Linked DNA regions of Halalkalicoccus sp. CG83. The protein of the gene in region 1 binds, or shares a complex with, the protein of each later gene. Links are inferred from orthologs where the notes say so. Each region holds a gene or a part of one and is shown on either strand. Other genes may lie near its edges. The genes, in order: V0Z78_RS04575 and V0Z78_RS14535.

Region 1 (15,285 bases):
ACTGGTGATGGTCGGCCAGCCCGACGAGGAGGGTCGTCGCGAGATCCTCCAGATCCACACCCGCGACATCCCGCTCGCGGCGGACGTGAGCCTTCGCGAACTCGCCGAGATCACCGACGGCTACGTCGGCAGCGACCTCCAGAGCATCGCGCGCGAGGCGGCGATGGCCGCGCTGCGCGAGGACACCGACGCGGAGGTCGTCGAGATGCGCCACTTCCGCCAGGCGATGGACTCGGTCCGGCCGACGATCACCGAGGACATCCTCGACTACTACGAGCAGATCAAGGACGAGTTCACCGGCGGCACCGCGGAACCCGGCCGCGGCCGCCCCGAGAGCCGCATCGGGTTCCAGTAGCGCGATTCGTCCGTTTTCCGTAGCGTTCTAGGTCGGCCATCGGACCGGCAGTGCTGACCGCCCGCCGGTAGCCGCAGGCAGACCACCCATCTGATCGCGAGCCGTCAGCAAAACCATGCGCACGTTACCGGTACTGGCCGATGGGAGCTTCGTTCTGATAGGCGTGTTCGTCCTGCTGTTGCTCGCCGGCTCGGCCGGCTACTGGGTCTATCTCGACGGGACGAAGCGGGGGATCGACTGCGCGCCCTGGTGGGGACTCGGCGTCCTCTGGCTGTTGCTCCTGGGCGTCGTGCCGTGACTGATCGCGCTGGTCGTCTACCTCAGCAGGCGGTGACTCAGACGGGGTCGCGTTCCGGATCGAGGCGTCGTTCGAGCGCGAGCAGCCTCCGATGGTCGTCCTTCGCGTCCTCGTGGGCCTGCTGATCGTCGGCCGAACGATCGACGAGCTCCCGGAGGCGCTCCTCGCGTCCGTACGCGATCACCGTGTCGCCGGCGGTGATCTCGTCCTCGGCCGCCGGCGCGCCGACGTACGTGCCGTCTCCCCGCTGGATGCCGAGGATCACCACGCCCTCCTCGGAGCGCAACTGGAGCTCTCCGAGGCTCTCGCCGGCCAGCCAGCTATCCTCGCTCACCGCCAGATCGGCGACGTGGTAGTCGCGATGGAGGTTGAGCAGCCGGGTGTAGTCCCGGAGTTCGAACGAGGCGGTGCGATCGAGCACGCGTTTGATCGCCGGCGTGAGCAGCCGGTCGAACCAGGTGCTCCGCGCGAGGGCGATCAGGACGAACGCTGCCCCGACGAGGATGACCAATCGTTCGAGACGGGTGGCCGGATCATGGAGGTGACGAGCCCGACGTTGCCCAGCCGCATGAGGTTCTTCACGACCCGGCGCCGGGCGGGGTAGGCAACCGTCTCCTCCGCCTCCTCGGTGGTGAAGCCGGCCCCCGAGTACGCAGAAAGCGCCTGCATCGACGCCACCTCGCGAGAGAGGCCGGTCATCACCAGCGCGACGGTGCCGACCCGCACGATGAGCATCGAGAGGGCGATGATCAGAATGAGTGAGATCAGCGCGTACATGTTCGTCCGTAGGCGATCGAGCCAAATAGATCCGTCAAATTTCGAGTGATGATAACATGCGAAAAGCAGATTCGGTTCGGATGATCGGTCAAATACGACTAATCGGCTCAGTCAACCTTCGATTTCGCTTCCATTTCAGTCACGTCATATCTCTCCATGTAGGCGGAGCGAACAGATTCCAAATCCTCGCTTAGAAGATTTCCCCAATCATCAACATCATCTATTGTTTCATCCAGATGTGAAAATTCCTCCTCAAATCTATTATTACGTAACGCCATCAGATTCCTCTCAAACGGCTCAAAAATCTCGTGAGTTCTATCACTTGGTGCAAATCCGAGCAGTACCCACTCTGTGAAATCATCACCAAAAAAGTATGGTACATTCTCCCAATTGATCTCGTCCTGAGAATCCCCAACCGTTACCGGGGGATTCTCAGGGAGTGCTTCTTCTTTGTTTTCTACCCAATCGCTGAACTCTCTCTGAATATGGTCGCGAAGCTCAAGACGTAGTTCGGTGTACGCAAATCCATACGTGGATATTAGATCACGGTAGATCTCGTAGTCTTTCGCGACTGTGAATCCGTCTCTGTTTAGATCCGCGATCATCTCTTCAGTAAGCTCGTCACCAAGCGATAGGTTTGGATACAAACACCGGTCGGAATATCTACTGGTGTCTCTCTCATCTATTCGCTGATTATTGTTCCTCACCTGATTTAGGACGGGATCTATTCCTTCAGTAACGAGAGAAAGTATGTACGGTCTCCTCCTCTCGTTTTTCGTTTCCTCCAAGCTTCTTCGTGTTTGGATCGCATACCACGCTGTAAGTGCAACTAGTACTACTGTTGCAGAAGCCTGCAAACCGTTTGCTCCCCATTGGAACGTGGCAACTGCCAAAATAATAATTGCTATGATAACTGTTAGAAGTGCAGCAATTCTCAATCTAAACTGATTCATTCTGCATGAAGACCCTCTGAATTAGATCGTCTTAATTCAATGGTCGCAATAAAATCAATCCCATCGAAGGTAGCCTGACTTCCGGGGTTGACCACATAAAGGCCGCGAGCGCTTAGCGCTCGCGGCCTTTTTGGTGGAGATTTTTGCGCCGAGTGGTTCGCGCTTCGCGCGAACCCGAGGCGTAAAAAGGTCCGCTAGAAAAGGAGTTCGTCGTCGTTCTCGACCATGTAGAGCGTCCGCGCGCTGATGTTGACGGCGTGGTCGCCGACGCGCTCGAGGTCGCGAACCGTGAGCAGGAGCCTCGAGACGTCCTGGAGCATGGCCTCGATCTCGCTCTCGTCGGTGCCGTCGCCGATCTCCGTCTCGATCAGGTCGCGGACGACGACCTCGCTTGCACGCTCGCAGCGCTCGTCGACGTCGTCGTCGCGTTCGGCGATCGCATAACAGGACTCGACGTCCTCCGCGGCGTAGGCGGCCATCGCGTCCTCGATCATCTCGAGGGTGATCGCGCCGATCCCCTGGACGTCGACGTCGGGATAGAGGTCGCGGGTGGCCTGCTTGCTGTACTTCCCGAGGTTGGTCGCGAGGTCGGCGATCCGCTCGAGGTCGGTGATGATCTTGAACGACGCGGCGATGAAGCGCAGGTCGCCCGCGACGGGCTGCTGGAGCGCGATCAGGTCGGTACAGTTGCGCTCGAGTTCGAGGTACATCTCGTTCACTTCGGCGTCGCGGGTGATCACCTCCTCCGCGAGCACCTCGTCCTTGGATTCGAGCGCCGCCAGCCCCATCCGCAGGCGCTCCTGGACGACCTCGCCCATGTAGAGGACGTCCTGGCGCAGCTCGTCGAGCTTCTGCTGGTAGCTTTTGCGTGCCATTAGCCGAACTTACCGGTGATGTAGTCTTCGACCCGCTGGTGGTCGGGGTTCTCGAAGATCCTGTTGGTCTCGCCGAACTCCACGAGCTCGCCGCCGGTGAGGAACACGGCAGTCTTATGCGAGATTCGAGCGGCCTGCTGCATGTTGTGGGTGACGATCACCACGGTGTAGTCTTCGGCGAGCTCCTCGATCAGGTCCTCGATCTGGGAGGTGGCGACGGGGTCGAGCGCGCTGGCGGGCTCGTCCATCAGCAGGACTTCGGGATCGGGCGCGATGGCCCGCGCGATACAGAGGCGTTGTTGCTGGCCGCCCGAGAGGTCCAGTCCCGAGGAGTCGAGCTTGTCCTTCACCTCGTCCCACAGCGCCGCACGTTTGAGCGCCTGCTCGACGTTCTCGTCGGTGGCCTCCTTGCCCTGGACCTTCAGCCCGTACGTGACGTTCTCGCGGATCGACTTCGGGAACGGGTTGGGCTTCTGGAACACCATCCCGATCTTGCGCCGGAGCGCGACCGGGTCGACGTCCTCGTCGTAGACGTTCTTGCCCTCGAACAGCAGTTCGCCCTCGACGCGGGCGCTCTCGACGAGGTCGTTCATGCGGTTGATACATCGGAGGAACGTGGACTTCCCACAGCCCGACGGGCCGATGATCGCCGTCACCTCCCGTCCGGGGATCTCGATGTCGATCGAGTCGAGCGCCTGGTCGGAGCCGTAGTAGACGTCGAGGTCACGGCTCTCGATGACGGTTCGTGCGGCCGACGAGCCGGAATCGTCGGTCGGTCGCGTTCGTTCCTCCGAGATGCCGCCAGTGCCCGGATTCGTCGACGCGATCGATTCGTAGCCCTCGTCCGGTTCTGGCGTCGTCATGTTCTCCTGTGTCATGTTGAGTTCTCCGTCTGATACTTGTTGCGGATGAGTATCGCGATCGAGTTCACCGAGAGCAGCACCACCAGCAGCGTCACGACGCCCGCCGAGACGACGCCGTACTGGAAGGCCGTATCGGGATAGCTCGACCAGGTGTAGATCTGCATCGGCATCGCGCTGAACTTCGCGAACAGCCCGGTCGGCACGCCGAAGACGGTCGTCGGCACGCCGATCATGATCAGCGGTGCTGTCTCGCCGATCGCTCGCCCGAGCGCGAGGATCGTCCCGGTCATGATGCCGGGCAACGATCGCGGCAGAACGACGTTCCGGATCGTCTGTCGTTTGGTCGCGCCCATCCCGTAGGAGGCCTGTCGAAGGGAGTCGGGCACCGACCGGATCGCTTCCTGTGCGGAGATGATGACGATCGGCAGGATCAGCAGCGAGACGGTGAAGCCGGCGACCAACAGCGTCCCGTAGCCGAAGTTGACGAGCTGGACGAACAGCCCGAGGCCCAACAGCCCGTAGACCACGGAGGGAACGCCCGCGAGGTTCGCGATGTTGAGCTGGATGAACCGCGTCAGAGCGTTGTCCGAGGCGTACTCCTCGAGATAGATCGCCGCACCGACCCCGAGCGGAAACGTGATGAGCGCGATGAGCACCATCAGGAGGATCGAGCCGACGAGCGCCGGGAAGAGTCCTGCCTCCTCGGGAAGCGGGTGAGGCGGGCTCGTGAGGAACTGGAGGTCGAGCCAGCCGACGGCGTCGACGGTGACGTAGGCGAGCAACACCCCGAGCGTGACGATGCCCAACAGCGTCGCCGCGAGCGTGACGTACTCGAAGACGACGTCCTTCCATCGGCTGACCTCGCCGAACGCCGTCCCCTCGGATTCGGTTTCGACCGCCATCAGCGATACACCTCCCGGTAGCGTGAGGCGACCCACTCGCTTATCAGGTTCATGGCGAACGTGATGACGAACAGCGCGAGCCCGACCGCGAAGAGGCTCCGGTAGGCGATCGACTGGCCGGTCACGTCGCTCGCGCCGAGCTGGACCATCGCTGCGGTCATCGTCTGGATCGAGTTGAGGAAGATCCCCGCGGGGTCGGTGAGGTCGACCAGTCGGGGTGTGTTCCCCGCCGCGATGGTGACGGCCATCGTCTCGCCGATTGCCCGGCTGAGCGCGAGGATGTACGAGGAGGCGATGCCCGAGACCGACGCGGGGACGACGACGCTCGTCGAGACGGTAAAGCGCGTCGCGCCCAGGCCGTAGCTCGCCTCCCGAAGCGAGTCGGGAACCGCGCTCATGGCGTCCTCGCTGATCGAGGAGACCATCGGGATGATCATGATGCCGACGATGATGGAGGCCGAGAGCGCGTTGAACGTGCTGATCGTCGGGAAGACGACGCTCAACGCCGGCGTGATGTACACCAGCGCGAAGTAGCCGTAGACGACCGTCGGCACGCCGGCGAGCACCTCGATCGCCGGCTTCAACGCCGACCGGGCGCGATCGCTGGCGTACTCGCTGAGGTAGATGGCCGTCAGGAGCCCGACCGGCAGCGCGATCACGGCGGCGCCGAACGTGATGACGAGCGTTCCGGTGATCAGCGGGAGCACGCCGAAGTTGACGGGATCGTTAGCGGGACTCCAGGTCGTTCCGGTGAGGAACTCGACCGGCGACACCTCCGAGAAGAAGGTCGCTGCGTCGCCCAGTAGCGTGAGGACGATGGCGAGCGTGGTGAGTACGGACAGCAACGCACAGGTGAAAAAGCCGATCCGATAGGCGAGTTCCCGCGTGTTCTGTCCCCCCTTGCGGGTCAGATCGGGCGTCGTGGCGTCGCTCATCGTCGGTCGATACACCTCGGTTTCGGTCCGTCGAACCCCGTGGGGATCGAACGGAGGCTCTGTCTGGTCATGTCACGTCCTCGATGGCCTCGTCGAGACGGGCGAGGTTCTCGTCGCGCTCCTCCTCGGTGATCGGGACGTACCCGACGTCCGAGACGAGGTCGGTCGCGGCCTGTTCGATGAAGAAGCGAAGGAACTCCCGAACGGCGGAGTCCGCGAGCTCGGCCTTCGCGGCGTAGGTGAACAGCGGCCGCGAGAGGGGGCGATACTCGCCGCTCTTCGCGGTCTCGAGCGTGGGTTCGATACAGCCCTCGCCGTCGTCGATGGCGAGCGCCTTGATCGAGTCGGGGTTCTCGCTGTAGTACGAGAAGCCGAAGTAGCCCATCGAGTACGGCGATCCCTGAACGCCCCGAACGATCGTCCGGTCCTTCTCGGTCGCCGAGTAGTCGTTGCGGTGGTTCTCCTCCTCGCCGATGACGGTCTCGCGGAAGTAGTCGAAGGTGCCGCTGACCGTGTCGGCACCGTAGAGTTCGAACTCCTCGTCGGGCCACTCCTCGCGGACGTCGCTCCAGCGCTCGGCGCCGCCAACCCGCCAGATCTCCCTGAGCTCGTCGATGGTCACGCAGTCGACCCAGTCGGCCTCGGGATTCACGACCACGGTCAACGCGTCGGTGCCGACGGTGAACTCGATCGGCTCGACGCCGTTGGTCGCACACTGGGAGCGTTCCTCGTCCGCGATGGGGCGGCTGGCGTTGTTGAGGTCGGTCATCCCCGGGCAGAAGAAGTTCGAGAACCCCCCGCCGCTGCCGGTCTGGCTGACCGAGACGTTCACTTCGGGGTTCCGCTGGACGAAATCGGAGGCGATCGCCTCCGCGATTGGGAAGACGGTGCTGCTTCCGGCGATGTTCACCTCACGTTCCTCGCTGCTGAGCGCCCGGGTACAGCCGGTTAGACCGACGGCGCCCGCCGTGCCGGTCGCGGCCAGGACGTCGCGTCTAGAGACGGAACCGGTCGGCCACCACGACCTGTCTGACCACATCGTCAGAACGTGCTCGTCATGACGATAAATATCCTACTATGATTGCTATATAGTAGTATGTACGTTCGCGGTTCGGAGGGCCGGAGCGGAGAGATCGACCCTCCCCGTTCAAACCGCCGTCTCGTCCGGTAGCTCGTTCGATCCGCCGGACCGGTCCCGGCTCCGAGCCGCGACGACTGCCGATCGATACATTTACTATATAGTCATAGCCAGATTTACTACATCCGAACGGAAATCGGGAGTCATGGACACGCGAAAGGTGCAGATCACCGGCGGGTCGACGTTCACCGTCTCGATCCCCAAGGAGTGGGCGCTCGAGAACGGGATCGAGGCCGGAACCGAGGTCAGCTTCCACCCCGAGGGCGAGTCGTTGTTGCTCACGCCGCGCCGCGGCGACGAGCCCGTCGAGGGGACGCTCGACATCGCCGACCTCGACGGCCGGGATCTGACCCGTGCGGTCGTGACGATGTACGTGAGCGGGTTCGACGTCATCCACCTGGAGACGGACCGGGTCAGCGCCGGGCAACGCCGGAGCGTCCGTGACGCCACCCAGGGGCTCGTGGGACTGGAGGTGGTCGAGGAGACCGGCGACCGCATCGTCCTCCAGGACCTGCTCGACTCCGGCCAGCTCTCGGTGCACAACGCCGTCACCCGGATGCGCCTGATCGCGACAACGATGCTCGCCGACGCCGTCTCCGCGCTGATCGACGACGACGACGACCTCGCGACCGGCGTGATCGAGCGTGACGACGACGTCGACCGGCTCTGGTTCATGGTCTCGCGGGTGTTCCGCTCGACCCTGCGAAACCCGGGCGCCGCGGCGGAGATCGGTCTCGGCCGCGAGACGTGTTTCGACTACCACTCGAGCGCCCGCCAGCTCGAACGCATCGCCGACCACTCGGCGAAGATCGCCCAGATCGCGCTCGACCTCGGGACGGTGCCCGAGGAGGTCACGGAGGCGCTCTCGGCGCTCCACGAGGACGCGGTCGCCATCGTGGAGCGGGCGATGGACGCCTTCCTCGAGGACGACGGGGACCGTGCGACGCGGCTCGCGAACCAGGCCCGCGAGGAGGTCGAGGCGATCGACGAGCACACCCGGACCGTCGACGAGCGCATCCGCTCCCTCGACGACGCCCATCAGGCGCAGTTCCTCGGACTGGTGGTCGACTCGCTCTCGCGGACGGCGGACTACGGCGGCAACATCGCCGAGACCGCGCTCCAGCGGGCCGCACCGAGACCGTAATCAGGAGCGAGGCTCGAAGGGATCGAATCGAGTACCGCAGAACGGTCGGAGGTTACTCGTCGAGGAGAACGGCGTTGACCTGCCCGTCCTGGCCGGGACGAGAGGTGACGCGCGCGCGGCCCTCGCCGGTCTCGATGACTGCGCCCTTCGTGATGATGTTTCGTCGGACGTAGTTGGGGTTGGCGGCGTTCTCGACGACGTCGCGGATCTCGCTGCTGACGACCTCGCCGTCGGCGGAGACGTTCGCGACGTCGGTAGCGATCACACGGACCTTTCGGGTGTTGCCCCGCGCGTCGACGGTCTTGAACTTCCGATCGCCGACCTGGGTCTCGGTGGGCTGGCGACCGATCTGGTGTTTCTTTCGCTTCTTCATCGGGCGCAGTCGCCCGCCGGTTCGCTTCCGGGTCGAACGGCCGTGGTCCTTCATGCCCGTTCGGAGAGCCGGTGGCTACTTCAATGGATCGCATCCGAACCGCTTACCTGCGTGCTCGCGCCAGTATCGGCGAATGAGTCTGCGGGTCGCCGTCGCCGCGCCGTTCCAGGGTACGGGCACGCATCGGATGGAGGAGAGCGCGTTCGTCGTCGCCCTCTCGCTCGATCGGGACTGGTTCTCGCCGGATCAGGCCAAACGCCTGATCAACGTCGCGGTCGGAGAGGGGTTGCTCGAGCGAACCGACGCGGGACTCGAGGCCTCCTTCGCCGTCGAGTCCGTCGAGATCCCCGAGGGGTTCTCGCCGGACGAGGAGCTGCTGGCGGAGCGTTCGCCGTTCGAGCGGCTGCTGGACACGATCGTCGCCGAGGGGATCGAGAGACGGGTCGCGGTCGCGCGGATCAACGAGCTCCAGCGTCGCCTCGGCGTGACGATCGAGGTCGCGGCCGTCGTCCTCGCCCGGCGCGAGGGGGTCGACGTCGAGCGGGAGCTCCCGGCCGTTCGCGAGACGCTGACGAGCGACCGTGGAAGGTAAGCCCGCGCCGTGCCACTCGCCGATATGGTCGAGGAGCGACTCGAGGACGGGCGGCGCATCGCACAGCTGCTCGCCTCGGAGATCGACGGCCGGACCGACGGCATGCTGGCCCGTCTCTCGGTGGTCGACGCCGACCGCGAGGTCGAGCCGACCGTCGACGGCGCGTTCGCCTACGGGATCGAGGCCGACGGCGAGCGCCTCGCCGACGTCCACGTCCACCCCGAGCGCGCACATCTCGAGTTCGAACTCGAGAGCACCCAGGCGGCGGTCGTCGACGCCGCCGACCGCGAGGGGCTGCGGGTGCGGCCCAAGGCGGTCGTCCCGCCGAGGACGCTCGTGTTCCTCGAGGACGGCGCACAGGTGAAACGCGCGCTCGCGACGATCGAGGCGGCGCTCGCCGGCTAATCGAGCTCGCGGACGATGGCGGGAAGCCGTTCCGTGAGGGCGGCGCGATCAACGTGGACGTCGGCCCGGGGGTCGGGGTCGGGCCCGCCCGGATAGCAGACCTGAACCACGAACAGCCCCGCCTCCGACGCGCCGACGACGTCGGCCTCGATGCTGTCGCCGACGTAGACCGCCCGCTCCGGAGCGACGTCGAGCGCGTCGAGTATCGCCTCGAACGCACCGCGATCGGGCTTTCCGGCCTCGAGTTCACCGGTGATCACCGCGGCGTCGAACAGCCCCTCCCAGCCGAGCGTCGCGAGCTTATCGCGCTGGGCGAGCACCGGACCGTTGGTGAGGAGGCCGACCTTGTAGCGCTCGCGCAGGTCGGCGATCAGCGTCTCGGCGTCGTCGATCGGTTCGAGGTCGTCGGCGATCGCCGTTCGGTAGGCCTCCGCGAGGGCCTCCCCGTCGTCGTTCCCGCCGAGCAGGTCCGCGAAGATGGGCGCGCGGGTCTCGTGGGCGTGGGCTCGCTGGTGAGCCGCGCCGTACTCCTCGCGCGAGAAGTCGACGGGGACGTCGGCCGTCGCGGCGGCCTCGGCGAGCAGGGTGGCTCGGTCGCGTCGGACCACCGCGAGGGTGTAGTCGAGGTCGAACACGACCGCACTGAGTGCCATACCCTCCGTACGATCTCCTCGGATTTGAGCGTGTCCACATGCGGATCCGAAGCTTGTAGTAGTGACCCAGCCAGGTTCGAACATGCAGTTCTTCGAGCGGCTGCGCGACCGGATCGAGACGACGGGGAGCATCGTCTCCGTCGGGCTCGATCCCGACCTCGATCGCCTCCCCGAACGCATGCACGACCACGACCTCCCGCGATGGGCGTTCAACCGTCGCATCATCGACGCGACCCACGAGCACGCCGCGGCTTACAAGCCCAACGCGGCGTTCTACGAGGACCCCGATGGTTGGCGTTCGCTGGTCGAGACGATCGCCTATGCCAGGGGCAAGGACGTCCCCGTCATCCTCGACGCCAAGCGCGCCGACATCGGCAACACGACCCGCCAGTACGCACGGCTGCTCGATCAGGCGGACGCCATTACGGTCAACCCCTACATGGGCCGAGACTCCCTCGAGCCGTTCCTCCAGCGTGAGGGGGCCGGCGTGTTCGTGCTCTGTCGCACCTCGAACCCGGGCGGTGCGGACCTCCAGGATCTCGAACTCGCCTCGGGCGAGCGCGTCTACGAGCGGGTGGCCGCCCTCGCGGACCTGTGGAACGCGAACGACAACGTCGGGCTCGTCGTCGGCGCGACCGCGCCCCAGGAGCTCGAATCCCTTCGAGAGAGCGTGCCCGACCTGCCATTCCTCGTTCCGGGGGTGGGCGCCCAGGGCGGGGACGCCGAGGCCGCCGTCGAGTTCGGGCTCGCGGACGGGGTCGGTCTCGTCAACTCCACGCGGGGGATCATCTTCGCCGGCGAGTACGGCTCGCCGAGCTCCCGGACGCCGTCCGGGAACGCGGGCGAGGACCACGAGGCGTTCGACAAGGCCGCCGGCGAGGCCGCGAAACGGCTGAAACGGCGGCTGAACGAGCATCGGTAGTCCGACGGAAGCGCCGCCGCACCCGGACGCCGGACCGATTTATGTAGCTCCCCGAACGGGTATGGACATGGACGACCTCACGCACCGTAGCGAGGTGGCCGAACGTGCCGCCCGCGCCGGGGGCGACCTCGCGCTCGATCGGTTCCGCACCGACATCCCCGTCGAGACCAAGGACGGGAAGACCGACGTCGTCACCCAGGCGGATCGGGACGCACAGAGCCACGTGATCGAGGTGATCCGCGAGGAGTTTCCCGACGACACGATCGTTGGCGAGGAAGACGGCGTGGAGCCGAGCTCCACGGACCATGCGAGCGGGCAGAGCCCGCGAGCAGAGGAGGCGCTGAAGGAGGTCCCCGAGGAGGGCCCCGCCTGGGTGATCGATCCGATCGACGGCACCGCGAACTACGTCCGCGGGATCCCGATCTGGGCGACCAGCGTCGCGGCCGTGATCGACGGCGAGCCGGTCGCGGCGACCAACGCGATGCCGGCGCTCGAGGACTGCTACGTCGCCGACGGCGAGGAGACGCGGCTGAACGGCGAGGCGATCTCGGTGAGCGAGCGCGGGGACCCCAAGACCTGTATGGTCTCGCCGACGCTCTGGTGGGACTTCGAGCAGCGCGGGGAGTTCGCCGCCGCGGTGCGGGCGATCATCGAGCGCTTCGGCGACATGCGTCGGTTCGGCTGTGCACAGGGGACGCTGAACATGATCGCCGACGGCGGCCTCGACGGGGCGATGAGCGACGTCCGGCCCAACCCCTGGGACACCGTCGCCGGGATCCACCTCGTTCGCAAGGCGGGCGGACGGGCCACCGATCTCGAGGGCGAGCGCTGGCGCCACGACAGCGAGGGGCTGGTCGTCTCGAACGGAACCGTCCACGAAGCGGTGCTCGAAGCGATCCGCGCCGTTCGCCGCTGACCCTCGCGGTCGCGACTGTCGAATCGAGGGGGGCGGCCTAGCGGAGGCCGACGCCGCTACACCGCACGCAGCTTCCCTTCTGACGGTCGTAGTGGGCGTCGCAGACGAGCGCGCCACAGCCCTCACATCGGTGGCTCGCCCGCGCGCTCTCGCAGTGCTGACAGAGTCCGGTGACGCTCATACTTCCGATACCGGTTCGAGCCGCTTGACTCCGACGGCCGGATCGGCGGGACGTTTACGGTGGTCGGCTCCGTAGCCCGCACGTGACAGGATCGCGGCTGCTCGTGGGGCTCGCGTCGGTGTTCGCGGGGAGCGCCGTCCTCATGCTGATCGTCGCGTCGGTCTATCGGACCCCGGTACCGCTCGCGATCGCGGCGCCGTTCGCCCTGACCGGCTACCTGATGTGGTATCAGGGGACCGGCCGCCTCGAACGACGGATGCGCGAACGCGTACGGAGGGGACGGGGAGACACGGTCGGAGCGCACGGGACGCGGGCGGGCGGCGGTCGCCTCGGCGGGGCCCGCCGGCGTACCCGCACCGACCCGCGCCGGCCGCCGGAGCGATCGGGACCGAGCCGTCGAGAGGCCTACCGGATCCTCGGGCTCGACCCCGGCGCCGACGAGGGACGGGTGAAGCGGGCCTATCGCGAGCGAGTCAAGACCGTCCACCCCGACCGCGGCGGCGACGAGACGGAGTTCAGACGGGTCAAGAGCGCCTACGACCGGCTGACCGAGTAACGCGAACGACCGCGAGCGGCTCCGTGTGTAGTGTTATCACGCTACGAGAACGTTTTTGCTACTCGTTCCCCAACCCCCGTCCATGAGCCCCGACCGGGCCGTGTTGCAGGAAGCGATCGATCACGGCGAGAGGGAGGGCGGCAGCGTCGAGTTCAAGGAGCGGCTCACCCGGACCCAGCACCTGGAGGGCGGGCGATTCGAGAGCCTCGCGGCACAGCTCCGCCACCGCGTGCTCTCGGGCGACGGCGAGGCGACCTACGTCGTTGGCGTCACCGACGGCGGCGGCATCGCGGGCATCAGCCCCGACGCCTTCTCGGAGTCGATGGACGTCCTCTCGATCCTGGCCGAGGAGGCCGACGCCCACATCCACGACGTCCAGACCTGGGGGGTCGACGGCGAGGGCGACGGCCACGGCAACCGTGCGGTCGACGATCACGGGGAGGAGGGCTCCGCGAAGGGCCTGGTCGGCGTCGCCACCCTCAGAACTGGCGCGATGCTCGAGACGGACGACGACCACATCGTCGTCGGGACGGCGGGCCACGTCGACCACGGCAAGAGCACGCTGATCGGCAGCCTCGTCACCGGCCGGGCCGACGACGGCGACGGGGGGACACGCGGTTATCTCGACGTCCAGCCCCACGAGGTCGAACGCGGGCTGTCGGCGGACCTCTCCTACGGCGTCTACGGCTTCAGGGAGGGCGAGCCGGTGAGAATGGACAACCCCCACCGGAAGGACGACCGCGCCGGCGTCGTCCGTGAGGCCGACCGGCTGGTGTCGTTCGTCGACACCGTCGGCCACGAGCCGTGGCTGCGGACCACCATTCGAGGACTGGTCGGCCAGAAGCTGGACTACGGGCTGCTGACGGTGGCGGCCGACGACGGTCCCACGCGGACGACCCGCGAACACCTCGGGGTGCTGCTCGCAACCGACCTCCCCACCGTCGTCGCGATCACGAAGGTCGACCTCGTCGACGAGGAGCGCGCGGCGGAGGTCTCTCGAGAGGTCGAACGCCTGCTCCGGGAGGTGGGTCGGACGCCGCTCCCGGTCGCGCGCCACGGCGTCCGGACGGCGATCGAGGAGATCGACGAGACGGTCGTTCCGATCGTCGGGACCAGCGCGGTCACCGGCGAGGGACTCGAGGTGCTCGACTCGCTGTTCGAGAGGCTGCCGAAGCAGGCGCCCGACGAGGGCGATTTCCGGATGTACATCGACCGGACCTACTCCGTCACCGGGGTCGGAGCGGTCGCGTCGGGTACCGTGAAGTCGGGCAGCGTCGAGACGGGCGACGAACTGCTGTTGGGCCCGCTCACGGACGGCAGCTTCGCCGAGGTCGAGGTCCGCTCGATCGAGATGCACTACCACCGGGTCGACCGGGCGAGTTCGGGCCGGATCGTCGGCATCGCGCTGAAAGGGGTACGCGAGGCCGACATCGAGCGGGGGATGGCGCTGTTGCCCCGCGATTCCGCACCCGAACCCGTCAGGGAGTTCGAGGCCGAGGTGATGGTACTCAACCACCCCACCCGGATCTCCGCGGGCTACGAGCCCGTCGTCCACCTCGAGACCGTGAGCGAGGCGGCCGTCTTCACCCCCGAGGGCGGACGACTGCTGCCGGGCGACACCGGTCGAACCCGCGTACGCTTCAAGTTCCGGCCCTACCTCGTCGAGGAGGGCCAGCGCTTCGTCTTCAGGGAGGGCCAGAGCAAGGGCGTCGGCACCGTCACCGACGTGAACCCGGTCCCCGAGACGTGACGGGCCGTCCGTGATTCGAATTCGGGTTCGAAGCCGGTAGGAGCTCCCGACGTTCGATCTTCGAAGCCACGCATGGGAACGACTTCGGATGACGACGTTCGACCGCGGTGATAACCGGTGAACGTTCGATCCCGACGGCTCTGATCCCGGAAGTCAAAGCCCCAAACGAGGTAAACGGGCGACCCGTACCAGGATCCATGAGCGTTCAAGCCGCGTTACAGCGCGTTCTGACGAACCCGGTCCTCCTCGGGGGGTGGATCGTCCTCGTTCTCGTCTCACTCGGCGCCCTCGTCCGGGACCTCCGAAGGAACAACCAGGCACTCGGAAGCCTGATGAAGTACGTCTGGGGGTTCACCGTCCTCTACTCGGGGCCGATCGGGCTCGCGGGCTACTGGTATTCGGGACGCGCCCAGATCGCTCACGATTCGCTCTGGCGGCGTGGGTTCCGGTCGGTCAGTCACTGCTACTCCGGATGTGGGGCCGGCGAGATCTCCGGCGTCGTTATCGCCGTAGGATTACTCGCGCTGGGAAACCTCTATGCCGCACTCATCACGTTCACGCTCGCCTACGTCTTCGGCTACGCGATGACGATCGGACCGCTCATGCAGGAGGGCGTCCGTTTCGGGAGGCGACGATCGACGCGTTCTACTCGGAGACGGCCAGCATCGCGGTCATGGAGATCGTCGCGATCTCGACC
Region 2 (15,507 bases), on another replicon or contig:
CGCTCTCGGACGACGCGCTCCGCTACATCACCGTCTTCGAGGACGTCACCGGCGCGCCCGCGACCGACTGCGTGGTCGACGCGGAGGCCGACCGGCTGGTGTTCGTCGTCTCGACCGGCGAGATGGGCAAGGCGATCGGCCCGAACGGGCGGACGGTCCGGCGCCTCGAGGAGCGTCTCGGCAAGGACGTCGACCTCGTCGAGGACGCCGACACTCCCGAGGCGTTCGTCGCCAACGCGCTCTCGCCCGCGGCCGTCTACAACGTCACGATCAGCGAGAACGAGACGACCGTCGCCTACGCCGAGGTCGACCGGGAGGACACCGGCGTCGCGATCGGTTCGGGCGGTCGAAACATCGAGACGGCACGGCTGCTCGCCGAGCGCCACTTCGACATCGACGACGTCCAACTGACCTGATTCGCCGTCGCGTCCTCCTCTCGAACCCCGTTTCTCCCGGCGCTCGACTCCGATCCGAGTTCCTACCGCGTTCGAGCGGCGGGCACCTCGAACCGGGCGGTGTCGCCGCGACCGACGTACTCGACTCTGTCCTCGAGCCCCGCCTCGCGTACCGCCTGCTCGAACTCCTCGAGCGACGATTCGAACACGTCGTAGTCGTCGTAGTGGATCGGGATCGACGTCTCCGCGTCGAACAGTTCGACCGCCTCGACGCCCTGGTCCGCGTCCATCGTCAGCAGGAGGCCGAGCACCTTCGTCCCGCCGAGATGGAGGAGCGCGACGTCGATGCCGCCGTATCGCTCGGGAATCTCCTCTAGCGCGTCGTACATGACGGTGTCGCCAGTGACGTAGAGTCGGAGCGCCGTCCTCCCGGGGGTCCCGTTCGGTCGAAACTCCAGCATGCTTCCCATCACGGGCGGCAACGCCTTCGAGACCCCGGGCGGTCCGTGTCTGCCGGGCATCGAGGTGACGTCGAGCCGGACGTCCCCCTTGCGGACGCGAGCCGCCTCCCAGGTATCGAGCGGGTACGTCTCGCGAAACCCCTTCCCCGCGAGGTCGTCGGCCGCGTGCTGGGTGGTCACGATCGGGAGGTCCTTATCGAGTTTCTCCTCGGCGATCCGATCGAAGTGATCGCCGTGCATGTGCGAGAGGAGCACGAAGTCGATCGGCGGGAGCTCCTCGATGTCGATCGCCGGCTCCGTCTGCCGTTCGGCGCGGATCCCGTAGCCGAGGTGGACGTGATCACCGCTGTGGAGGAAGTTCGGATCGGTCAGGATCGTGAACCCCGCGTACCGGACGATCACCGTGGCCGTTCCGACGAAGAAGATCGAGCCGTTCTCGAGGTCAGCGTCGCCGGCGTCGTCGGGGATCTCGAACTCGTGTCTCGGTGTCACGGCGGACGATCGGTTCGCCGTCACTTACGTCTCGTCCCTTCCGGATCCGGACGTTGATGACGTTCCGACTCCGGCTCGCGCCGTCGACGGCGCGGAAAGGCGATCCTTAAGTGGCTTCACGGGATAGAGACCGGTACTATGGCGAACGGCAAGTACGCGGCGCGCAAGATCAAGCGCGACCGCCAACAGAGTCGGTGGTCCGACTCGGAGTACGCCCGCCGCGAGCGGGGCCTCCGGAAGAAGTCGGACCCCCTCGAGGGTGCTCCCCAGGGTCGGGGAATCGTCCTCGAGAAGGTCGGTATCGAGGCGAAACAGCCCAACTCCGCGATCCGAAAGTGCGTGCGGGTGCAGCTGATCAAGAACGGCAAGCAGGTCACCGCGTTCTGTCCCGGCGACGGCGCGATCAGCTTCATCGACGAGCACGACGAGGTCACCATCGCGGGGATCGGCGGCGCGAAGGGTCGCGCGATGGGCGACCTCTCGGGCGTGAACTACAAGGTCGAGAAGGTAAACGGCGTGAGCCTGATCGAACTCGTCCGCGGCAACGCGGAGAAACCGGTGCGCTAAGATGAGTGCAGAGGAAGAACAGCCGGAACCGGACCAGCCGGCCGGCGACGAGGACGTCGACACCGACGCGAAGCTGTTCGGCCGCTGGGAGGTCGACGGCATCGAGTACGCGGATCCGAGCACCAAGCGCTACATCACGATCACGCCCATCGCCCACACGATGGGCCGCCACGCCTCGAAGCAGTTCCAGAAGAGCGAGATCAGCATCGTCGAGCGGCTGATCAACCGCCTGATGCAGACCGAGGAGAACACGGGCAAGAAACAACAGGCGCTCGGGATCGTCCGCGACGCATTCGAGATCGTTCACGAGCGCACCGAGGAGAACCCGGTGCAGGTGCTCGTTCACGCCGTCGAGAACGCCGGCCCGCGCGAGGAGACGGTCCGGCTGAAGTACGGCGGGATCTCGGTTCCCAAGGCCGTCGACGTCGGCCCGCAGCGGCGCGTCGACCAGGCGCTGAAGTTCATCGCCGAGGGCGCCTACAGCGCCTCCTACAAGAGCTCGACCGACGCGAGTGAGGCGCTCGCACAGCAACTCATCGGCGCCGCCGACTACGACGTCCAGACCTCCGCGATCAACCAGAAGGAGGAGAAGGAACGCGTCGCCGCCGCCGCCCGGTAACGCCTCTCTCGTCTGCTCTCCTTCGTTTCTCTCAGCTCCCTGCCAGTCACCGGCGCGTCCTCCGATCGACGGACCGCCGAGCGACGAGTCTAATCGGCGGCTCGTTCCGCGGGGACGACGTACGAACGGGTCGTCTCGACGAGCGCCTTGCGGTACTCGCTCTCGTCGGGGTCGTCCGCGAGGCCCTTGAACCGGCGCCTAAACGCCTCGAACGCCACCTCGGGCGCGTCCTGAGCGGCGGCGCGTGCCAGGTCGTAGAGGCGGTGGTCCTCCGAGACGAGGTCGTGACGTTCGACCAGCGCGAGCGCGAACGCCGCGTTGACGGCGGCGATGTCGGGATCCGTCGCCGTCGAGAGCCGCTGGGAGCCGGGTCGCGGTGGGACGCCGGGCCGATCCGCCAGCGCTGACGCGAGGCTCGACTCGAGGAAGGAGACGAGCTTGTCGGCGGGCCCGAGCGTGAGCGTGATGTCGTCGGCGTAGATGTCCTTCATGTGGTTCGCGATCTGGTAGCAGTGCGCGAGCTTCCGGCGCTCGACCGTCCGCCCGGTGAGCGCGAGAAAGAGCGCCTCGTCGGTCGACTGGGTGTGCGATGGGTGGGCCTGCTCGTTTCTGTGCATGTGAGCGAACTCGTGGAGCGCGAGTTCGCGGGCCATCGCGCTGGTGGCGGCCTGTCGGGAGATGTTGAGAACGTGGTACTCGCCGGGATGCGAGGTCCAGGTGCGCTCGTCGGGGTCCTCCCGGATGCGGACCTGGACCGGGAGTGAGAGGTCGTACTCGGTCTCGAAGACGTCACGAGCGCTCAGAAACGGGGAGGGCGGGGCGGCACCGGTCACGTGCACGTCCATGGTTACCGGTAACACGGGGTCCGAGACGTATTACTATTGTGTTAGGAGACGGCGATAGGGTCACCCTGAGGCGTCGAAACGGCCGGTCGGGCAAGGGGGCTCGATTCCCGTCTCGACGGCGCGTGCGGTTCGGCGACACGTCGCCGTCGAGGTCGCACCGTCGATCGTTCCGGTCCGGGCTCGCGAAAAACACTACGCTTTTCACGCCTCTTCCGATAGGAGACGGTAATGGGTAGACGCAAGAAGATCGTTCAGGAGTGTGAACGGCTGATGGACAACCCGGAGCACATCCGGAACATCGCCATCGCCGCACACGTCGATCACGGCAAGACGACGCTGACGGACAACCTGCTCGCCGGCGCGGGCATGATCTCCGACGAGACCGCCGGCCAGCAGCTCGCGATGGACACCGAGGAGGACGAACAGGAACGGGGCATCACGATCGACGCCGCGAACGTCTCGATGACCCACGAGTACGAGGACACCAACCACCTCATCAACCTCATCGACACGCCGGGCCACGTCGACTTCGGGGGCGACGTCACCCGTGCGATGCGCGCGGTCGACGGCGCGCTCGTGGTCGTCGACGCCGTCGAGGGCGCGATGCCCCAGACCGAGACCGTCGTCCGGCAGGCGCTGCGCGAGGGCGTCAAGCCCACGCTGTTCATCAACAAGGTCGACCGGCTCATCAGCGAGCTCCAGGAGGGCCCCCAGGAGATGCAACAGCGCCTCGTGTCGGTCATCGATGACGTCAACGAGCTCATCCGCGGAATGACCGAGGACATGGACGACATCGACGACTGGACCGTCTCCGTCGAGGACGGGACGGTCGCGTTCGGCTCGGCGCTCTACAAGTGGGGCGTCTCGATGCCGTCGATGCAGCGAACCGGCATCGACTTCGGCGACATCATCGAGCTCGAGCGAAACGGGAACCGCCAGGAGCTCCACGAGCGCACGCCGCTCTCGAACGTCGTGCTCGACATGGTCTGTGAGCACTTCCCCAACCCCGTCGACGCCCAGCCTCGACGTATCCCGCGCATCTGGCGCGGCGACGACGAGTCGGACATCGCGGAGACGATGCGGCTGGTCGACGACGAGGGCGAGGTCGTCCTGATGGTCACCGACATCGGTATCGACCCTCACGCCGGCGAGATCGCCGCCGGTCGCGTGTTCTCCGGTACCATCGAGAAGGGCCAGGAGCTCTACGTCTCGGGCACCGCGGGGAAGAACCGCGTCCAGTCGGTCGGCATCTACATGGGCGGCGAGCGCGAGGAGGTCGAACACGTCCCCGCCGGCAACATCGCCGCGGTCACCGGGCTTCGGGACGCGATCGCAGGTTCGACCGTCTCCAGCGTCGAGATGACGCCGTTCGAGTCGATCGAGCACATCTCCGAGCCCGTCATCACGAAGAGCGTCGAGGCGAAGAGCATGGACGACCTGCCGAAGCTCATCGAGACGCTGCGCCAGGTCTCGAAGGAGGATCCCACGATCCAGATCACCATCAACGAGGACACCGGCGAGCACCTGATCTCGGGTCAGGGCGAGCTCCACCTCGAGGTCATCACCCAGCGCATCGAGCGCAACCAGGGCATCCCGGTCAACACCGGTGAGCCGATCGTCGTCTACCGCGAGGCGGTCCGCGGGGCGACCGAGACCGTCGAGGGGATCTCGCCGAACCGCCACAACCGGTTCTACCTCACCGTCGAGCCGCTCTCGGAGGAGATCGTCGACCAGATCAAGCTCGGCGACGTCTCGATGGACATGCCCGAACAGGAGCGCCGCGAGGCGCTCCAGGAGGCGGGCATGGACAAGGACACCTCCCAGAACGTCGAGCACATCTTCGGCACCAACGTCTTCATCGACGACACGAAGGGGATCCAGCACCTCAACGAGACGATGGAGCTCGTCATCGAGGGGCTCGAGGATGCCCTCGACGAGGGGCCGCTCGCGGCCGAGCCCGTCCAGGGGACGCTGATCCGGCTGAACGACGCGCGCCTGCACGAGGACACCATCCATCGTGGCCCCGCACAGGTCATCCCCGCAGTCCGTCGGGCGGTCCACCGCGCGCTGATCCACGCTCGCGTCTCGCTGATGGAGCCGATCCAGAACGTCCGCATCGACGTGCCCAGCGAGCACATGGGTGCTGCGAGCGGCGAGATCCAGGGTCGACGCGGCCGCGTCGACGACATGTACCAGGAGGGTGACCTCATGGTGATCGAGGGGATCGCCCCCGTCGGGGAGATGATCGGCTTCTCGAGCGACATCCGCTCGGCGACGGAGGGTCGTGCGTCCTGGAACACCGAGAACGCCGGCTTCCGCATCATGTCCGACAACCTCCAGCGCGAGAAGATCATGGAGATCCGCGAGCGAAAGGGGATGAAGCTCGAACTCCCTGAGGCCGTCGACTACTTCTAAACGGACCTTTTTACGCCTCGGGGTCGCGAAGCGACCCCCTCGCCACAAAAAGCTCCACCAAAAAAGGCCGAGAGCGCAACAGGCGCTCTCGGTCCGCCAGCGGTGGACCGCGAACGGTACGATCCGAACGATCGGATTGGGATGCAGAGATAATGCAGTCGGACGACCCTACACGCCGAGCCGCTTCGCGATCGCCTCCAGGGACTCGATGCCGTGGACCTCGCCGACCCGGTCGGGGAGCGTCCGAACGTCGAGGCCGGCGAAGCGCTCGTCGATCTCAGCGAGGCGCTGTTCGTGGAGGTCCTGGCGGGTACGACACCGCTCGCAGTCCTCGTCGATCTCCTCAAGCACCCGGTTGACGACGGCGGTTCGTACCGGCAGACCCGCCTCGTCCAGCCGTTCGACCAGTCGCTCGGACTCGCTGATCGCCATCGTCTCGGGAAGCAACACGACGCGGAACTCGGTCCGATCGGGGTCCTTCAGCAGGTCGCGGGCGCGCTCCATTCGCGCCTTCAGGTCGGCGAACCCGTCTCCCTCCTCGCTTCGCCGTCCGCCGCCGAAGTAGTAGGCCGGCCCCATCGTCATCCGCTTCGCGGAGTCCGCGAGCCGCTGGACCTGCCCTCGGACCGAGAGCGTCTTCTTGAGGGTGGCGCTCATCACGTCGGGCAGGTCGAGCAGTCGCAGGGTGTGGCCCGTCGGCGCGGTGTCGAGGACGACGTACTCCCAGCGCTCGGAGTCGGCGAACTCGACGAAGACGTCGAGCGCCGCCACCTCGTCGCCGCCCGCTGGCACTCCGGCGCCGAACACCTCCTCGACGTCCTCGTCGTCGAGCTGGAGGCCGGCCGACCGCAGGTCGGCTGCGAGTCCCGAGGCCAGTTCGCGGTACTGCTCGGCGCGCTCGTCGGGGTCGATCTCGGCCGCCCACAGCCGGGGGCGGACCTCCCGGGGCTCGCCGCCGAGGTCGGTCTCGAACGAGTCCGAGAGCGAGTGGGCCGGGTCCGTCGAGAGCACGAGCGTCTCGTGGCCCGATTCCGCGAGCGAGAGGCCCGTCGCGGCCGCACAGGTGGTCTTGCCGACGCCGCCCTTCCCGCCGTAGAGAACGAACTGGGTCACCTCGATCGATAGGGGGGCGGAACGTAAACCTCCCCGGCCGGCAGTCGTCGGTACGGTTCGCCACGTTCAAGCCCGCGCCGTTCGAGCGGGAGGGTATGACACGATCCGTCTGGCTCAAGGCCGACGACGCCGTCGGCGACTGGGAGGCGCGCAAACGCCGAATCACCGCCGGCCTCGAGGCGGGGGTGGACTGGGTGCTCGTCGACGAGGGCGACGTCCAACGGGTTCGGGAACTCGGCGCGGTGAACGTCGCTGCCTTCCGGTCGGGCGGCGACGTCCACGTGATGGACGTCGAGGAGGCCGAACCGCCCGAGGTGGAGGCGACCGTCGTCGGGAAGAAGGGCGAGGGCGACGGGACGGTCGATCTCCCCGAGGACTTCTCCGGCTCGGCGGACCTCTCGGAGCTTCGGCGCGAGAGCGACGTCCCGCAGGGGGCGTACGTCCGCATCCTCGACGAGTACTACGAGGCGTTCGCCGAGGAGGCGGCCCAGGAGGCCGAGTACACGTTCGTGATCGGCGAGGACTGGACGATCATCCCCCTCGAGAACCTCATCGCCCGCATCGGCGACGAGACGGAGCTGATCGCCGGCGTACAGACGCCCGAGGAGGCCCGCACCGCATTCGAGACCCTCGAACGGGGGGCCGACGCCGTCCTGCTCGACTCCGACGATCCCGACGTCATCCGCGAGACCGTCGCCGTGCGCGATCGCTCCCGGCGGGAGACGCTCGAGCTGGAGTGGGCCGAGATCACCGAGGTCGAGCAGACCGGCAGCGCCGACCGGGTCTGCGTCGACACCGGGAGTCTGATGGAACACGACGAGGGGATGCTCGTCGGCTCGATGAGTCGGGGGCTCTTCTTCGTCCACGCCGAGACCGCCGAGTCGCCGTACGTCGCCTCGCGACCGTTCCGAGTGAACGCCGGCGCCGTCCACGCCTACGTCCGCACGCCCGACGGCGGAACGCGGTACCTCTCTGAACTGGAGAGCGGCGACGAGGTCCAGATCGTCGACGCCGAGGGCAACACCCGCGAGGCGATCGTCGGCCGGGTGAAGATCGAACGCCGACCGATGTTCCGAATCGAGGCCGAGACCGATGGCGGCGACCGGGTGGCGACGCTGTTACAGAACGCGGAGACGATCAAGGTCCGGACCCGTGATGGTCGCAAGGCCGTCACCGACCTCGATGTCGGCGACGAGGTGCTGCTCTACCACGAGACGGTGGCGCGTCACTTCGGCGAGGCCGTCGAGGAGCGAATCATCGAGAAGTAGGAGCGGGCTCCTCGGCGTCGGCCGCGGCGCTCGGGAGCGGTTCGGTACACCAGTGACAGAAGTCGAGTTCGAGTTCCTCGTCCAGTTCGTGACCACAGTGAGGGCATCGCCGGCCCTCGACGCGCTGTTTCGTCCGGCTCGCCTGCCAGTAGGCGTCGCCCGCGCTGAACGCGATCACCGCGAACAGGGCGAGCTGGGCCTCGAACGGGAGCTCGGACGAGAGCGCGAACGCGCCGCTCACCGAACTGATCCCCTCGACCATCCCCTCCGGAACGAACAGCACCACCGACAGAACGACCATCCAGAACCAGAGCAACGCCCGGAACCACGACCGAAGATAGACGTGGCCGAGACCGGGCATGACGATGGCGAGGACTGCCGCCAGCCACGGCCGTTTATGCATATTTCCGGTCACTACAGCGGCGTGAGCACCCCGGCTACTTAACCGGTTCGGCCTCGGCTCAGATCCCCAGGAGCCGTAGAACGACGCCAACGAGGACGATGAGCAGGCCGAGACCGATCCCGATTCCCGGAATCGGCACCGGCAGGAGACCGATTCCGGCCACGATACCGAACAGGATGACCAGCGACGAGATTCTGACCATGGTCGAGGTTCTCGCGTCCGGCCCAAAGGGGTTGGGCCGGCGCTCGCCGTCCCCCGACCCGCGGCCGTCGACGTCAGTAGCCCAGCCAGCGGCCGACGACGCCGGCGATCACGATCAGCAGCGCGACCAGGAAGGCGACTCCCGGGATCGGGATCAGGCCGGCGATCCCCGCGACGATTCCGATCGCGATCGCGACCGTCGAGGCTCTGACCATGTCGTCGTTCGTCGCGAGCGACGGAAAGGGGTTGGGCCGTCGTTCGCCAGTCCATCACCATCGCTAAGTATCACAGGGTTGTTACCCCGGTATGAGCGATCTCGGCAAGGTGGATCGGGCGTTCTTCGACGAGTACATCTACCCGAACCTCGGCGCGGACCGCGACGACGTGAGCCTCGCACCGCAGCACGGCGTCGACTTCGGCGTGATCGAAACCGGAGGGAGGGCGATCGCGCTCGCGACCGACCCCGTGTTCGTCATGCCCTCGCTGGGGTTCGACCGGGCGGCGTGGTTCGCCTTCCACATCCTGATGAGCGACGTCGCGGTCTCGGGGATCCCGCCGACGCACCTCTCGGTCGACCTGAACCTCCCCGCGGAGATCACCGACGAGCAGTTCGCTACCGTCTGGGAGACGATGGACGAGGAGGCCCGCGAACTCGGCGTCTCGATCGTGACGGGCCACACCGGTCGGTACGCCGGCTGCAACTACCCGATGGTCGGCGGGGGCACCGCGCTCGCGGTGGGCGATCCCGGCGACCTCGTTCGGCCCGACGGCGCCCGCTCCGGCCAGAAGGTGCTGATCACGAAGGGGCCGGCGATCGAGGCGACCGGCCTGCTCTCGATCCAGTTCGAGGAGATCCTCGATCTCGAGGACGACGTGATGGCGGCGGCGAAGGACCGCTTCTACGACATGAGTCCCGTCAAGGACGCGCTGGTGGCCTCGGCTGCCGGGCCCGTCACCGCGATGCACGACGCCACCGAGGGAGGCATCTACGGCGGTCTCCACGAGATCGCCCGCGCCGGCGGCGTGCGCATCGACGTCGAGCGCGACGCGATCCCCGTCCTCGACGGCGTTCCGGAGACCTGCGCGGCGTTCGACATCGACCCGTGGATCTCGATCAGCGAGGGCACCCTGCTGTTGACCGTCGAGGAAGAGGGCGCCGCGGACGTCCTCGCCGCGCTCGAGAGCGAGGGGGTCCCCGCCGCGATCGTCGGCGAGACGAGCGAGGGCGAGGGCGTCCACTTCGACGGCGAGGCGGTCGAGCGTCCCGAGCGCGACCCCTTCTGGGCCGCCTTCGAGCAGGGGATGGCCGAACTAGAGGGCGAGCAGTGACCCGCGAACCGGCTCCCCAGGCGCCGCCGGTCGCGCTGACGATCGCGGGCAGCGACTCCGGCGGAGGGGCGGGGATCCAGGCCGACCTGAAGACGATGGAGGCCCACGGCGTCTTCGCGACGACTGCTCTGACCGCGATCACCGCCCAGAACACCCGCGGCGTCGAGCGTTCGCACGTCCTCCCGCTCGAGGAGATCGACGCCCAGTTCGACGCGGTCGTCTCCGATTTCGACGTCGGTGCGATCAAGACGGGGATGCTCGCGACGAGCGAGGTGGTCGACCTCGTCGCCGAGAAGCTCGCGAGCTACGACGCGCCTGCCGTGATCGACCCAGTGATGGTCGCCGCGACCGGGGATCGGCTGCTCGAACCCGAGGCCGAGCGCGCCTACGAGCGGCTGATCGCCGAGGCGACGCTCGTCACCCCGAACGCCGACGAGGCGGCCGTCCTGACGGGCGTCGAGCCCGAGGACGCCGAGGACGCCCGCGAGGCCGGCGAGGCGCTGGTGGAGACGGGCGCGGAGGCCGCGCTCGTGAAGGGCGGGCACCTGCCGACCGAGGAGGTGAAGGACGTGCTCGTCACCGCCGACGGCGCGCGAACGTTCGAACACGCCCGTATCGAGACCGAGGCGAACCACGGCTCGGGCTGTACGCTGGCCTCGGCGATCACCGCCCGACTCGCCGCCGGCGAGGACCTCTCCGAGGCCGTCGAGGGATCGTTGGCGTTCATGGAGCGCGCGGTGCGCTACTCGCTCGACGTGGGCGAGGGGCCGGGTGCGGTCCACCACCTCGCCGACCTACGAAACCGGGCCGAGCGCGAACCGACCGCCGAGGCCGTCCAGGGGATCGTCGACCGCTTCGGCGAGGAGAACGTGCGCGCGCTGGTGCCCGAGGTGGGGATGAACGTCGTCGGTGCAACCCCCTACGCCGAGGACGTCGGAGAGACCGCCGCGGTCGAGGGGCGGATCACCCGCACCATGAGGGGGATCAGTCCCAATGGAGGGGTGCGCTTCGGCGCGTCGAGCCACGTCGCGCGGTTCCTCCTCGCCGCCCGCGAGTTCGATCCCGCCCTCCGATTCGCCGTGAACTGCCGGTTCGACGAGGACGTGGAGCGGGCGCTCGGAGCGCTCGACGCGCCGAGCGCGGAGTTCGACCGTACCGGGAAGCCCGACGGCGTGAAACGCGAGGATGGGGGTGCGATGGAGTGGGGCGTCCGGCGGGCGTTCGGCGACGGGCACGAGGACGGGGAGACGCCCGCGGCCGTGATCGACCGCGGCGAGGTGGGCAAGGAGGCGATCGTGAAGCTCGTCGCCCCGGACGCGGAGATCCTGGTCGAGCGGACGCTCGCGGTTCACGACGCGCTCTGAAGCGGGGGTACGGCTCCTAGAGGACGGTCGTGGCGTTCGTTCTCGGGACGTCCTCGAGGGTCGCTCTCACTCCTCGATCTCGCCCTCCAGACGACGGAGGACGGGAATCTCGTCGAGTCGTTCCTCCGAGAGGAGCGACCAGTCGATCCCCGCGGGCTTCCCGCCGGCCTCGGTCCGAATCGTCCGCTCGGGTGTGACGATCAGGTCCATCGAGACGTCGTGAGGCTCGATATCGACGTCCTCGTCGACGACCTGCATCCCGTGGACGGTGGTCGCCGTCGGGGTGTCGTCGGTCACGAGGTCGAGCTCGCGAAGGACGGCGAACTCCAGATCGGAGTAGCCCTCGCCCTTGCCGATTCGCGCGCCGTCCTCGGTGACCGCTACGCTGCCGGAGACGATCAGATCGATCTCGGGCATCTCGTCGGGCCCGACCGGAACGCCGTGATCCGAGACGCCCGAGACGGTGGTCGCCTCGTCGATATCGCTGACCTCCGCGGGATCGAGTTCGAGAAACGGCTTCTCGTCGCGGAGACGTGGCTGGGCCATGTAGAGGGTCTTTCCCGCCCGGAGAGCCCGCCTTCGTACGGGAAGCTGTGGGGCGTCGGGGTTTGCCTTCACCGTCCGAGCGTCCGCCCACTCGGGCCGGTCGGCCAGCGGCCGGGCGGCCTCATCGGCCCCCGCGAAGTTAGGGATGCGCCCGTGGGGCGGGAACGGAAAGCGCGCTTCGCCGCTCTGCTCGAGAGCGTCCCAGATCCGCTCACGGATCGTCGGTTTGTCCATGCCGCCGCCTTCGCGAGCGGGAGCAAAAGGGTGGCGCGTCTCAGCCGCGACGCTCGGCTCGCTCGTCGAGGAAGCGCTCGGCGCGCCGAGCGCCGCGCTGCATCAGCCGTTCGATGAACTCCGGATCGCGATCCAGTTTCGAGGACGTCGACAGCTCGCCACCCATCTCGATGAACTCGACGTCGACCGGCTTGTACTCCCCCGAGAGCGTCCCCTCCTCGACCCACTCGTTCACCTGCTCGATGAAGTCGACCTCCTGGTAGAGCGAGAGGTTGCCCGCGAGTTCGTTGCGGCGGTCGGCGATCTCCTCGAGCGACTCGGGCACCTCGTCGCGGCGTCGAGGGTTGATCTGAATGATCCAGATCTCGTCGGGCTTGTCCTCGAGATCGCGGGGCTCGAGGAACTCCCGGATCGGCGGGTTCTGGCTGAACAGCCCGTCCCAGTACCAGTGGTCGTCGATCTCGACCGCCTCGAACAGGGTCGGGATCGCCGCCGAGGCGAGCACCGCCTTCGACGTGACCTCGCCGTTTCGGAAGGTGGCGAACTCGCCCTCGGTGACGTCGGCCGCCCCGACGATCAGGTCGAGGTCGGCGTCCGCAGCGAGGTCGGGCACCCGCTCGAAGTCGATGTGCGACTCGAGCGTGTCGAGAAAGCGCCGTCGTCCGACCGACGTGAAGGGCACGTCGTAGGGGCTTGCCTCGAGAACCGGCCAGCCCCGCTCGGCGATCTCCGCCGTTCGGACGGTCCACTCGTTGGCCATTCGATCGAACAGGGAGCGGGCTGCCATGTCCCGCCAGACCCCCTCGAGGGTCTCGATGGCCCGTTCGGCGTCGCCGTCGAGCAGCCCGTACCAGGCGGCGGCCGCACAGACGGCGCCCCCCGAGGTGCCGCTGAGCGCGACGGGCTCGAACGAGCGATCCTCGCGTTCGCGGAGGAGGCGCCCGAGCACGCCGGCGGTGAACGCCGTGTGGCTTCCCCCGCCCTGACAAGCGATCGCGACGCGATCCGGGTCCTCGGCGTCGGTATCGGTGCTCATGCGCGTTGATACGAGCGGCCTGGCTCTTAGTTCAGGGTGATGCCAGAGGAACCGAACGCCGACGACAGCGGTTAACCGATCGGGGCCGTATCGCCGAGCCATGACGAACGACTACGGCATGATCGACGTCACCGAAGCCGAGCGGACGCCCTCCGCCTCGTCGGGGACCGACCACGTCGACCTCGTCTCCGAACTGGGCTGTACGGAGATGCGCCCGAAGCTGTGGGAGCTCTCGCCGGGCGATACGATGAGCTACCACCGCCAGCGCGAACAGGAGGAGTTCTACTACGTGCTCGAGGGGCCCGCGCGGATCCGTATCGGCGACGAACGGATGGACGTCCCCGAAGGGACGGCGATCCGGATCCCGCCCGAGACCCCCAGACGGGTGTTCAACGACACCGACCACGAGCACCGCTGGTTGATCGTCGGCGCGCCCCCCGTGGAGAACGACGGCGAGGTGTTCGAGGAGTAACGCTCCGGACCCAACACGGTTTTAGCCCTCACGGTCGACCCTACGGGCATGACAACGGGCGGAATCGTCGGGGAGTTCCTCTCGCTGAAGGAGGGGACCGACGCCGACCTGCTGGCGATGCAGTGTGGTGACTTCTACGAGTTCTTCGCCGACGACGCCGAGACCGTGGCCGAGGAGCTCGATCTCCGGGTCTCACAGAAGTCCTCGCACGGTTCGTCGTACCCGATGGCCGGCGTCCCGCTCTCGGAGCTCACGCCGTATTTGAAGGCGCTCGTCGAGCGGGGCTATCGCGTCGCCGTGGCCGACCAGTACGAGACCGAGGACGGCCACGCCCGCGAGATCACCCGCGTAGCCACGCCGGGCACCTTGCTCGAGACGAGCGACGACGACGCCCGTTATCTCGCTGGGATCGTCCGCGTCTCCGAGGGGCTCTACGGGCTGGCGTTCGCCGAGGTGACGACCGGGCGATTCCTCGTCACCCGTATCGAGGGCGAGAACGCCGTCGAACGGGCGATCACGGAGTGTTACCGTTACGATCCCGTCGAGGTGCTTCCCGGCCCCGACCTGCGGGAGGACGAGGGGTTCCTCGAACGACTCGAAGAACGGGTCGACGCTTCGGTGGCGCTCCACGAGACGAACGCCTTCGCGCCCGGCGCGGCGACCCACCGCACCCGCGAGCAGTTCGGCCGCGAGACGCTCGCCGGCCTCGGACTCGAGACCGAGGGACCGGAGGTCCGGGCGGCGGGCGCGGTGCTCTCCTACGTCGAGGAGACCGGCCTCGGTGTTCTACCCTCGATGAGCCGGCTGCAGCCCTACCGGCCCGACGACTACGTCGCCTGCGACGTCACCACCCAGCGCAACCTCGAACTGGTCGAGACGATGACGGGCCACGGCGGCTCGCTGTTCGCGACGATCGATCACACCGCCACGGGGGCGGGCGGACGACTGCTGAAGGAGTGGCTCAAACGCCCCCGGCGGTCGCTCGGCGAGCTTCGGCGCCGCCAGGACGCGGTCGGCGCGCTCTGCGAGTCGGCGCTCGCCCGCGAGGACCTGTGCGGGACGCTCGGGGGCGCCTACGACCTCGAACGGCTGGCGAGTCGCGCGACCCACGGGAGCGCGGACGCCCGCGCCCTGCTTCGGGTTCGCGATAGCCTCGCACTCCTCCCCGCGATCGCCGAGCTGATCGAGGGTGACCGGCGCCTCTCGGAGTCGCCCCTCGTCGACGTGCTCGATCGGCCCGATCGGGAGGCGACCGCCGACCTGCGCGAGGAACTCGACGAGGCGCTCGCGGAGGAGCCCCCGAAGACCCTCCGCGAGGGCGGCCTTCTCACCCGGGGCTACGACGAGGAGCTCGACGCGCTCATCGAGGATCACGAGGCGGCCCTGGAGTGGATCGAGACGCTCGCCGGTCGCGAGAAGAACGAGCACGGACTCACCCACCTGCAGGTCGACCGGAACAAGACGGACGGCTACTACATCCAGGTCGGGAAGAGCGAGGCCGACGCGGTGCCCGAGGACTACGAGCAGGTGAAGACGCTGAAGAACTCGGTTCGCTTTACCACCGACGCCCTCGAGGAGCGCGAACGCGAGATCCTCCGGCTGGAGGAGAAGCGCGGCGAGCTCGAGTACGAGCTGTTCTGCGAGCTTCGCGATCGCGTCGCTGAACGGGCTTCACTGCTGCAGGACGTCGGGCGAGCCTTCGCGGAGATCGACGTTCTAGCGAGTCTCGCGACCCACGCGGTGGAGA

Evidence for each region.
Region 2: V0Z78_RS04575 (region 1) and V0Z78_RS14535 share a complex: the UniProt entries of both Methanocaldococcus jannaschii proteins name them as parts of the 30S ribosomal subunit. The link is inferred for Halalkalicoccus sp. CG83 from one-to-one orthologs.

Annotation. Positions count from the first base shown.
Region 1 is NZ_JAZDDH010000001.1:902,246-917,530, reverse strand. The notes cover bases 6,981-9,677. They hold V0Z78_RS04575 (30S ribosomal protein S8e), read right to left. Parts: upstream 8,668-9,677; coding sequence 8,293-8,667; downstream 6,981-8,292. Other genes in these bases: V0Z78_RS04560 (HAD family hydrolase), read right to left, coding at 9,607-9,677; V0Z78_RS04565 (hypothetical protein), read left to right, coding at 9,230-9,610; V0Z78_RS04570 (DUF2240 family protein), read left to right, coding at 8,747-9,205; V0Z78_RS04580 (PhoU domain-containing protein), read left to right, coding at 7,242-8,240; V0Z78_RS04585 (PstS family phosphate ABC transporter substrate-binding protein), read right to left, coding at 6,981-6,997. In the rest of the region: V0Z78_RS04630 (CDC48 family AAA ATPase), read left to right, coding at 1-355; V0Z78_RS04625 (hypothetical protein), read left to right, coding at 471-653; V0Z78_RS04620 (cation:proton antiporter regulatory subunit), read right to left, coding at 691-1,164; V0Z78_RS04615 (hypothetical protein), read right to left, coding at 1,131-1,430; V0Z78_RS04610 (hypothetical protein), read right to left, coding at 1,538-2,383; phosphate signaling complex protein PhoU, read right to left, coding at 2,578-3,258; phosphate ABC transporter ATP-binding protein PstB, read right to left, coding at 3,258-4,136; phosphate ABC transporter permease PstA, read right to left, coding at 4,133-5,023; phosphate ABC transporter permease subunit PstC, read right to left, coding at 5,023-5,958; more of V0Z78_RS04585, read right to left, coding at 6,026-6,980; more of V0Z78_RS04560, read right to left, coding at 9,678-10,263; pyrF (orotidine-5'-phosphate decarboxylase), read left to right, coding at 10,346-11,185; V0Z78_RS04550 (inositol monophosphatase family protein), read left to right, coding at 11,253-12,101; V0Z78_RS04545 (hypothetical protein), read right to left, coding at 12,139-12,282; V0Z78_RS04540 (J domain-containing protein), read left to right, coding at 12,365-12,838; V0Z78_RS04535 (GTPBP1 family GTP-binding protein), read left to right, coding at 12,921-14,588.
Region 2 is NZ_JAZDDH010000002.1:195,139-210,645, forward strand. The notes cover bases 282-3,200. They hold V0Z78_RS14535 (30S ribosomal protein S12), read left to right. Parts: upstream 282-1,486; coding sequence 1,487-1,915; downstream 1,916-3,200. Other genes in these bases: V0Z78_RS14525 (NusA-like transcription termination signal-binding factor), read left to right, coding at 282-416; V0Z78_RS14530 (MBL fold metallo-hydrolase), read right to left, coding at 479-1,348; V0Z78_RS14540 (30S ribosomal protein S7), read left to right, coding at 1,917-2,534; V0Z78_RS14545 (DUF5781 family protein), read right to left, coding at 2,624-3,200. In the rest of the region: more of V0Z78_RS14525, read left to right, coding at 1-281; more of V0Z78_RS14545, read right to left, coding at 3,201-3,379; V0Z78_RS14550 (elongation factor EF-2), read left to right, coding at 3,608-5,794; V0Z78_RS14555 (ArsA family ATPase), read right to left, coding at 5,963-6,907; V0Z78_RS14560 (3-dehydroquinate synthase II), read left to right, coding at 7,003-8,175; V0Z78_RS14565 (DUF7575 domain-containing protein), read right to left, coding at 8,162-8,578; V0Z78_RS14570 (hypothetical protein), read right to left, coding at 8,637-8,780; V0Z78_RS14575 (hypothetical protein), read right to left, coding at 8,854-8,994; V0Z78_RS14580 (AIR synthase family protein), read left to right, coding at 9,086-10,108; thiD (bifunctional hydroxymethylpyrimidine kinase/phosphomethylpyrimidine kinase), read left to right, coding at 10,105-11,472; V0Z78_RS14590 (5-formyltetrahydrofolate cyclo-ligase), read right to left, coding at 11,539-12,252; V0Z78_RS14595 (patatin-like phospholipase family protein), read right to left, coding at 12,293-13,288; V0Z78_RS14600 (cupin domain-containing protein), read left to right, coding at 13,389-13,760; DNA mismatch repair protein MutS, read left to right, coding at 13,809-15,507. UniProt on the Methanocaldococcus jannaschii protein: With S4 and S5 plays an important role in translational accuracy. Located at the interface of the 30S and 50S subunits.